3 regions of the Limnohabitans sp. INBF003 genome follow, and region 2 is predicted to be linked to each of the others. Evidence: predicted binding sites of a transcription regulator. Region 2 holds the regulator's gene; each other region holds the start of a gene.
What was found. The regulator LexA, encoded in region 2, represses DNA repair genes until DNA is damaged. The targets are predictions, from matches to a motif close to ACTGTATNNNNATACAGT.
Positions count from the first base shown of each region.

Region 1 (3,274 bases), 680 kb from region 2:
CATCCACGCGGAACAGCGGTGGCCGCGCCACATACAGATGGCCCATTTCGATCAGCTTGGGGAAATGACGGAAAAACAAAGTGAGCAACAACACCTGGATGTGCGAGCCGTCCACGTCCGCATCACTCAAGATGCAGACCTTGCCGTAGCGCAGGTTGCTCATGTCGGGGTTGTCGTTCGGCCCGTGCGGGTCCACACCAATCGCCACCGAAATGTCATGGATTTCGTTGTTGGCAAACAGGCGGTCGCGGTCCACTTCCCAGGTGTTGAGCACCTTGCCGCGCAAGGGCAAGATGGCCTGGCACTCTTTGTTGCGCCCCATCTTGGCGCTGCCACCGGCCGAGTCGCCCTCGACCAGAAACACCTCGTTGTGCAGGATGTCTTTGCTTTCGCAATCGGTCAGCTTGCCGGGCAACACAGCCACGCCTGAGCTTTTGCGCTTTTCAACCTTTTGGCCCGCCTTTTGGCGCGACTGGGCGGCTTTGATGGCCAACTCGGCCAGCTTTTTGCCATAGTCCACATGTTCGTTCAGCCACAGCTCCAGCGCCGGGCGCACAAAGCTGGACACCAACCGCACCGCGTCACGCGAGTTCAGGCGTTCCTTGATCTGGCCCTGGAACTGCGGATCCAGCACTTTGGCGCTCAGCACATAGCTGGCGCGGGCAAACACATCTTCGGGCATGAGCTTGACGCCTTTGGGCAGCAGGCCATGCAGCTCGATGAAGCTTTTGACGGCGGTGAACAGACCGTCGCGCAAGCCGCTGTCGTGCGTTCCGCCTGCGCTGGTGGGGATCAGGTTGACGTAGCTCTCGCGCACCGGCGCACCGTCGTCGGTGAAGGCAACGGCCCAGCTCGCGCCCTCGCCTTCGGCAAAGCTGTCGTGGTTGGCATCGGCAAAGCCCTCGCCCTCAAACAAGGGAATCACCGGGTCACCGTTCAGGGTTTGCGTCAAATAGTCGCGCAAACCGGCTTTGTATTGCCACTGCTGGGTTTCCTTGGTTTTCTCGTTCACCAAGGTCACCGTCACGCCCGGCATGAGCACGGCTTTGCTGCGCAGCAGGTGCGTCAGCTCGTTCATGGGCAGGGCGCTGGATTCGAAGTATTTGGCGTCAGGCCAGGCCCGCACGGTGGTGCCCTGTTTGCGGTCGCCCTCGCCTGCAGCGCGGGCCACCAGCGGTTCGGTCACGTCGCCAGCCGAGAACACCAAGGTGGCCACTTGGCCTTCGCGGTAGCTGGTGGCTTCCAGCCGCTTGGACAGCGCATTGGTCACCGACACGCCCACGCCGTGCAGGCCACCCGAGAAGCTGTAGGCCCCGCCCTTGCCCTTGTCGAACTTGCCGCCCGCATGCAAACGCGTGAACACCAGCTCGATCACCGGGGCGTTTTCTTCAGGATGCAGGCCAAACGGAATGCCCCGGCCATCGTCTTCGATGCTGACCGAGCCATCCAAGTGCAGGATGACTTTGATCTTTTTGCCGTAACCGGCCAGCGCCTCATCAGCGGCGTTGTCCAGCACTTCCTGAATGATATGCAGGGGGTTGTCGGTGCGGGTGTACATGCCCGGGCGTTGCTTGACGGGCTCCAAGCCCTTCAGCACGCGGATCGAGCCTTCGGAATACTCGTTGGAGGTTTTGACAGTAGATTGGGTGGCCATGGTGGCGGATTGTAGTGGGATTTATGCCAGGTTACTGGATGCAAAAACAGTGGTTTTCTAACCAAACACACGCGGTGAGGCGATTGGTTAAAGTCGGAGCATGCAACACAAACCCCTTTCCCTGTTCCAAGTGCTGGCCTGTGGCGCGGCCATCGTCACCCTGTCCATGGGCATCCGTCACGGCTTTGGCCTGTGGCTGCAACCCCTCACCCAAGCACAAGGCTGGGGCCGTCAGGAGTTCGGCTTCGCCATGGCCATCCAGAATCTGTCCTGGGGTTTCATGGGCATTTTTGCAGGCATGGTGGCCGACCGGTTCGGGGCGTTCCGCGTCATCGCGGTGGGAGCTTTGGTCTATGGCGTCGGCCTTTTGGGCATGGCCTGGTCAACCGACCCCTGGGTGTTTGCCTTGTTCACCGGGGTGATCATCGGCACCGCGCAAGCGGGCACGACATACGCCGTGATTTACGGCGTGATTGGCCGCAACGTGCCAGCCGAACGCCGCTCCTGGGCCATGGGCGTGGCGGCGGCTGCCGGCAGTTTTGGCCAATTTTTGATGGTGCCGATTGAGGGCATGCTGATCAGCCAGATGGGCTGGCAAACCGCGCTGGTCATCTTGGCCGCGGCTGCCATGCTGATCATCCCCCTGGCTTTGGGCCTGCGCGAACCGGCCTTGAACGCCCCGGGCCAAGTCAAACGCGACCAGACCATTGGTCAGGCCTTGAAAGAAGCTTTCAAATACCCGAGCTTTCAGCTGCTGATGGCGGGTTATTTTGTGTGCGGCTTTCAGGTGGTGTTCATCGGCGTGCACATGCCCAGCTACCTGAAAGACCATGGCCTGGCGCCCCAAGTGGCGAGTTACGCACTGGCCTTGATTGGCCTGTTCAATGTGTTTGGCACTTACATCGCAGGCACTTTGGGCCAGAAAATGGCCAAGAAAAAGATCCTGGCTTTCATTTATGCGGCCCGCTCGGTGGCCATCGTGCTGTTCTTGCTGGCACCGCTCACCCCCACCAGCGTTTACATCTTCTCTGCCGTCATGGGCTTGCTGTGGCTGTCCACGGTGCCGCCCACCAACGCGGCGGTGGCCCAGATTTTTGGCATCTCGCACCTCTCCATGCTCAGTGGCTTCATCTTTTTCAGCCACCAGATTGGCTCGTTCATGGGCGTGTGGCTGGGTGGTTATCTTTACGACAAAACCGGCAGCTACGACGTCGTCTGGTACCTGGCCATTGCACTCGGGGTGTTCGCCGCGTTGGTGAATCTGCCGGTGCGGGAAAGCCCGATCCACCGCCACGCCCCCAAAGCGGCATGACAAACCGGATCAAAACCCTGTTGCTGGGAGCCACGGTGCTGGGCCTGACGTTTTGGCTTTATGCCAAACCCGATGTGGTCATCATGCTGTCCGAGCAACTGTGGTCTTGCTTCTGATTTTTGGAACCATCAACCCATGCACGGCACCGAAAACCCCTCCACCTGGCTGCAACGCTGGGGCCATTTGATCGCACCAGGCAGCCGAGTGCTCGATGTCGCTTGCGGCGCGGGTCGCCACATGCGCTGGCTGGCCGCGCAAGGCCATACCGTCAGTGGCGTAGACCGCAACCCCGATGCTGTGGCGCTGGC
Region 1 is NZ_AP029222.1:1,983,654-1,986,927, forward strand. It holds gene ACZ5VE_RS09010 (DNA topoisomerase IV subunit B) at 1-1,654, opposite strand, end outside; gene ACZ5VE_RS09015 (MFS transporter) at 1,755-2,966, shown strand; gene ACZ5VE_RS09020 (class I SAM-dependent methyltransferase) at 3,102-3,274, shown strand, end outside.
Region 1: ACZ5VE_RS09010 (DNA topoisomerase IV subunit B) is a predicted target of LexA. The motif match lies at 1,688-1,705, and genes of this name have one in related genera.

Region 2 (3,274 bases):
ACCCGGATGGCCCCGGTTCAAGGCCCCTATCAAGGCGTTGGGTTCGATCAACTCCGCTCGGGACGTGTTGACAAACAAGGCGGACGGTTTCATGCGCCCCAGGTCATCGCTGGTCACGATGCCTTGGGTCGCGTCGTTGAAGCGCAGATGGAGTGACAGCACGTCGGCTTCTTCAAAAAATGCGGTGCGACTGCTCGCGGCACGGTAGCCGTCCTGGCTGGCTTTGGTGCGCGACTCGTCGCTGCCCCAAACCATCACATCCATGCCAAATGCTTTGCCGTAGCCCGCCACCAATTGGCCAATTTTTCCGTAACCCCAGATGCCCAGGGTTTTGCCTTTGAGAACTGTGCCCAAGCCAAAATTGGCCGGCATGGAGGCCGCTTTCAGTCCTGACTGCTGCCACGCACCGTGTTTGAGGTTGCCAATGTATTGGGGCAAGCGCCGTGCTGCGGCCATGATCAAAGCCCAAGTCAGCTCTGCTGGTGCGACGGGAGAGCCCACACCTTCGGCGACAGCCACGCCTCGCTCCGTGCAGGCGGCCAGATCGATGTGACCGCCCAAGCGACCTGTCTGGACAATCAATTTCAAGCGGGGCAGTTTTTCGATCACGGCGCGTGTCAGCTGGGTGCGCTCGCGGATCAGGACAATGATGTCTGCATCTTTTAAACGGACCGACAGCTGACCGATGCCTTTGACCGTGTTGGTGTAGACCTTGGCCGGAAAATTTTCGAGTTTGGCTGCGCAACTGAGTTTGCGCACTGCATCTTGGTAGTCGTCAAGGATCACAATGTTCATCCCTCCATTGTGCCTTGACGGGGCAGCCTGATCAGGCCGCTGGGGACGCTTTTCTGATCAAGCGCGCACTTGTGCGGCCTCAATGGCCGCCAGGCGGTCCAATTCGGCGCAGACATCGGCCATGCGGCCTGAAATCACCATGCGACCAGCACCTTTGACCCGTTGATCACTTTCGGTGACCCGCAAGACTCGCAGGGCAGGTGGAGCCGATGCAGACGCTGACCGGTGCGGCAGAGCTGGGGTTTTCAAGCCTTGTTGCTGCGGACACGCCGGTCTGCGCGCAGTCCAGACGGGGCGCAAGTAGGCGTTTGCGCGTTGGGGCTTGGTCACCGAAGGTGGGACACGGTTGAAATTGGAGAAGCCTTGAAAAAGACCCGAAAGAGCAAGCAGAGCGATTCCCATGTGAAACCTTTCAAAAGCATGGAGGTTGGACACAGGCAGGATTGCTGAAAGAGCCTGTTGCATCAGGGCTGACAGCTTCATGCCGCCAGCGCCCGCCACCTGATGCAACAAGCAGGAGACTTACATCAGGAGCGTGTTGCGGATCAGACCCACGGCCAGGCCTTCGATGTCGAAAGGCTCTTCGGGGTTGACCACAATGGTTTGGTAATCGGGGTTTTCGGGCAGCAGCTCGATGCCGTTGGCGGTTTTGCGCAGGCGCTTGACCGTGACTTCATCGCCCAGCCGGGCCACCACGATCTGGCCATTGCGAACTTCTTTGGTCGATTTCACGGCCAGCAGGTCGCCGTCCATGATGCCGACGTCGCGCATGGACATGCCCCGTACCCGGAGCAGATAGTCGGGTTGTTCGGAAAACAGTGTGCTTTCAAGCTGGTAGGTGCGATCGACGTGTTCCTGCGCCAAAATGGGCGACCCGGCGGCCACGCGGCCGATCAATGGCAAACTCAATTGGCCCAGACCGGGCAGGGTGAGGCTGAACAAGTCAGATGGTGCACGCAGGCTGCTGCGGTTGCTGCCTTTGAGGCGGATGCCGCGTGAGGTGCCGCTGACCAGCTCAATGGCCCCTTTGCGGGCCAGGGCCTTGAGGTGTTCTTCTGCCGCATTGGCCGACTTGAAGCCCAGCACGCTGGCGATTTCGGCACGCGTGGGGGGGGCGCCGGTGTTGGCAATGGTGTTCTGGATCAGTTCCAGAATTTCTTGCTGCCGGGCGGTGAGTTTGGGGCTGTCGGTCATGGCGGTCTCCTTGTGGGGATTGGGTGAACTGTTGTTTCATCCAGTGACTGTATTTTTAACCAGTTTTTGGGGCAGTGCAAGTGGTGGACGCAAAAAAAATTCAGAAAATCGTGGTTTTGGGCACAGGCGGCACCATTGCCGGCACGGCGGCCAGCGCCGCTGACCACACCGGTTACACCGCCGGGCAACTGGGTGTGCAGCACTTGCTGGACGCTGTTCCTGGCCTGAATGACGCGCTGCAGGGGGCCGCTCTGGTGTGCGAACAAGTGGCCCAACTCGACAGCAAGGACATGGACCACGCCACCTGGCAAGCGCTGGCACAGCGCTGCACGCACTGGCTCGCGCAGCCCGATGTGGGCGGCATCGTCATCACCCACGGCACCGACACGCTTGAAGAAACCGCCTGGTTTTTGCAACAGGTGCTGGCCACGTCCAAGCCCGTGGTGCTGACCTGCGCGATGCGCCCAGCCACCGCCTTGACACCCGATGGCCCGCAAAACCTGCTGGACGCCTTGGCCGTGGTGCACGACCCGATGGCGAGAGGCGTACAGGCCGTCTGCGCTGGCCGCATCCACAGCGCCCGCGATGTGCAAAAAGTCCATCCCTACAGGCTGGACGCTTTCAGCTCGGGCGAGTCCGGCCCCGTGGGTTGGGTGGAGCAAGGCCGGGTGCGCTGGGCCCATGCGGTGAATGCGCCGCATGCCCAGGTTGTGCCGCACGCCCATGCCCGCCAGGCGCTGGCCTTGCCTGCCGCCGACTGGCCTTGGGTGGCGGTGTTGCACAGCCACGCTGCTGCTGATGCTCGGCAGGTGCGCGCCTTGGTTGCTGCGGGTGTGAAAGGCTTGGTGGTGGCGGGCACCGGCAACGGCACGCTGCACCAAAGCCTGCTCAGCGCACTGGCCGGTGCGCAGGCCCAGGGCGTGGCCGTTCGCCTGACCACCCGCTGCGCCGAAGGGCAGATCGTGGGGCAACCTGCGGCGTTGCAGACGGCGCCTGCAGGGCTCAATGCGTACAAGGCGCGGGTGAGTCTGATGCTGGATTTGATGGGCTGAAATACCCACAAGAACCAGAAACAACAAAGCCCCGCATTGCGGGGCTTTGTTCATTGGAGCCGCTGAAAAATCAGTCAGCCAATGCCGCAAAGGCGCGGGCGGTGATGTCTTCCACGCTGCCGGTGCCGCTGATGGCACGGTATTTGGGGGCGGCTGAGGCGTCGGCCTTGGCCCAGTTGGCGTAGTAGTCCACCAAGGGGCGGGTCTGGGCGCTGTAGACGTCCAGGCGCTTT
Region 2 is NZ_AP029222.1:1,299,687-1,302,960, forward strand. It holds gene ACZ5VE_RS05965 (D-2-hydroxyacid dehydrogenase family protein) at 1-795, opposite strand, end outside; gene ACZ5VE_RS05970 (hypothetical protein) at 853-1,044, opposite strand; gene lexA (transcriptional repressor LexA) at 1,318-1,989, opposite strand; gene ACZ5VE_RS05980 (asparaginase) at 2,073-3,041, shown strand; gene adk (adenylate kinase) at 3,112-3,274, opposite strand, start outside.

Region 3 (3,274 bases), 1.4 Mb from region 2:
GCTGAACGACACCAACAAGCTTGAAATCCGGGTGTTTGCCCATGAGGCGAATCGCCAGGCCGTGGTCATTGCCCGCCTGGACAACCTGGGCAAGGGTGCCAGCGGCGCGGCGGTGCAAAACATCGAGTTGATGCTGGGCTTGTGACGGGCGCTTTTCGAGCTGTGTGACCCAGCACACGGTCACGCCCTGAACTCTTCAAGATACTGAAGCCATCGACAGAGCCTTCTGGCGGCTCTCCCCAGCTTGATGTGCCCCTTCGGGGGCAAGACAAAGCAAGGTGGTTTCCCTGGTATCAGGGAGGTTCATTGGGGGGAGCCCTCAGAGGGCTTTGTGGACTGTGCCTTCAGTTCAGTCTTCGTCGGCGCCTTGCACGATTTTGCGCACCACCTCGGCGTTGAACCCACGGGTCATCAAAAATCGGATCTGTTTGGCCCGGTCGTTCGGGTCAGTTGCAGGGCGGTCAAACTTTTTGCGCCAGACGGCCAATGCGCGGCTGAACTCGGTTTCGCGCAGACCCTCCATCGCAGCGGTCACGGCTTCACCCGACAGGCCTTTGGCGGCCAGCTCTTGTTTCACACGCGCAGCGCCCAGTTTGCTGGAGCGGCGGTGCACCACCGATTCAATCACCCGCCCTTCGTTGATGAAGTCCCGTGCCTGCAGCTCGTCGAGCGCTTTGGCCAGTTCGCCTGGCACTTCTTCGTGGGGTGCCAGCTTGCGTTCCAGCTCGGTGCGGGAGTGTTCGCGCTGGCTCAAAAGGCGCAAGGCGCGCCCTTTGAGCGAGGGTTGAAAGCCGGGCTTGTTCATGCGGGGCTGTGGTGGCGTGGGCTCAGTCGCCCTTTGCTTCGGCGATGGCCGATTCCAGCAAACGGATGCCCAGCGACTCGCGCACCTTGTTCTCGATCTCGCGGGCCAGCGCCGGGTTTTCGCGCAAAAACTCGCGGGCGTTGTCACGGCCTTGGCCGATTTTTTCACCTTGGTAGGCGTACCAGGCACCGGATTTGTCGACGATCTTGGCGGTCACGCCCATGTCGATGACCTCGCCTTCGCGGCTGATGCCCTCGCCGAACAGGATGTCGAATTCGGCGGTCTTGAAGGGTGGTGCCACTTTGTTTTTGACCACTTTGACTTTGGTCTCGTTGCCGATCGCGTCGTCGCCTTTCTTGATGGTGCCGGTGCGGCGAATGTCCAGACGGACGGAAGCGTAGAACTTGAGCGCGTTGCCGCCCGTGGTGGTCTCGGGGCTGCCGAACATGACGCCGATCTTCATGCGGATCTGGTTGATGAAGATGACCGTGCAGTTGGTCTTTTTGATGGTGGCGGTCAGCTTGCGCAGGGCCTGGCTCATCAGGCGGGCTTGCAGGCCGGGCAGGCTGTCGCCCATGTCGCCTTCGATTTCGGCCTTGGGGGTCAGGGCGGCCACCGAGTCGATGACGACCAGATCGACCGCGCCGGAGCGCACCAGGCTGTCCACGATTTCCAGCGCTTGCTCGCCAGTGTCGGGCTGGCTGACCAGCAGTTCCTGTAGGTTGACGCCCAAGTTTTGGGCATATTGCACGTCGAGTGCGTGTTCGGCGTCGACAAAGGCGCAGGTGCCGCCCAGGCGTTGCATTTCAGAGATGACTTGCAAGGTCAGGGTGGTTTTGCCCGAAGACTCAGGGCCGTAGATTTCGATCACGCGGCCACGGGGCAAACCACCCACGCCCAGGGCGATGTCCAGGCCCAAAGAGCCGGTGGAGACGACTTGGATGTCGGCGATGGCTTCGCCTTCGCCCAGACGCATGATGGTGCCTTTGCCGAATTGTTTTTCAATCTGGGCCAGGGCGGCTTGCAGGGCTTTGGACTTTTCGCTGTTGTCGTCGCTCATGGGAATCTCCTTGAATATCAATGGGTTGGGGCACCGGGCTCAGCGGGGATGCGCTGTTGACTGGATGCTTGAACAGTACTGTAAACGAACTGTATAAACCTGTGAACACTATTTTTGGTCAGTTTGCCTTATCATTTGCACGATGACAAAAGCGCCTAAATCAACAGCCAGCGAACAGCCAGACTGGGCCGATGACCGATGGCGCCAAACCCATTTGGGTCGACTGCTCGGGCATGCCATGCGCCGTTTTGACGAACGTGTGCTGTACTTGATGGCGGGCAACGAGGGTGTGCCGCTGGCCTTGGCCAATTTGGCGTCGCGTGACCAGATCAGCGCTGCACACATCCACATCACGCGGCACCTGGCGTTGGAGGGCTCTCGCCTGACCGATCTGGCCCGTGCGGCAGGCATGAGCAAGCAAGCCATGGGCGATCTGGTGACCCAGTGCACCGCCTGGGGCCTGGTGCAACGCGAACCGGATTTGACCGATGCCCGTGCGCGGCGCGTGGTGTTCACGCCTGTGGGGCTGGCCTGGCTGCAGGCTTTCAAGGATGCGGTGGCCCAAGCCGAGGCCGAGTTCCGCGATGCCGTGGGCAAGGATGTGGCGACCGTGGTGGCTTTGGGCCTGGAGGCTTATGCGCACTGAAAAGCAGGCAGAAGCACCCACGCCAGACACTAGAATTGCAACACCCCGGTGATCAGCCCGGAGCGAGCCGCACCCACAACAACAGGAGACAGACATGCGAATTCTGATAGCCGAAGATGACCAGGTGCTTGCCGATGGATTGCTGCGCACCTTGCGCAGCGCAGGCGCGGCCGTAGACCATGTGGCCAGTGGCTCCGAGGCCGATGCGGCCTTGATGACCAACAACGAATTCGACTTGCTGATCCTGGATCTGGGCCTGCCCAAGATGCACGGCCTGGAAGTGCTCAAACGCTTGCGCGCCAGAGGCTCCACATTGCCGGTGCTGATCCTCACGGCGGCAGACAGCGTCGAAGAACGCGTCAAGGGCCTGGACTACGGCGCTGACGACTACATGGCCAAACCCTTCAGCCTGCAAGAACTCGAAGCCCGCGTGCGCGCCCTGACGCGCCGGGGCATGGGCGGTGCCACCTCGCAAATCAAGCACGGCCCGTTGATCTATGACCAGTCCGGTCGTGTGGCCACGATCGACGGCAAGATGGTGGAGTTGTCCGCACGTGAGCTGGGCCTGCTGGAAGTGCTGTTGCAGCGTGCCGGTCGTCTGGTCAGCAAAGACCAGTTGGTCGAGCGCCTGTGCGAGTGGGGCGAAGAGGTCAGCAACAACGCCATTGAGGTGTACATCCACCGCCTGCGCAAGAAGATCGAAAAAGGCCCGATCCGCATCGCCACAGTGCGTGGCTTGGGCTACTGCCTTGAAAAAATCCCG
Region 3 is NZ_AP029222.1:3,255,965-3,259,238, forward strand. It holds gene argC (N-acetyl-gamma-glutamyl-phosphate reductase) at 1-145, shown strand, start outside; gene recX (recombination regulator RecX) at 350-805, opposite strand; gene recA (recombinase RecA) at 828-1,865, opposite strand; gene ACZ5VE_RS15235 (MarR family winged helix-turn-helix transcriptional regulator) at 2,008-2,511, shown strand; gene ACZ5VE_RS15240 (response regulator) at 2,606-3,274, shown strand, end outside.
Region 3: recA (recombinase RecA) is a predicted target of LexA. The motif match lies at 1,925-1,942, and genes of this name have one in related genera.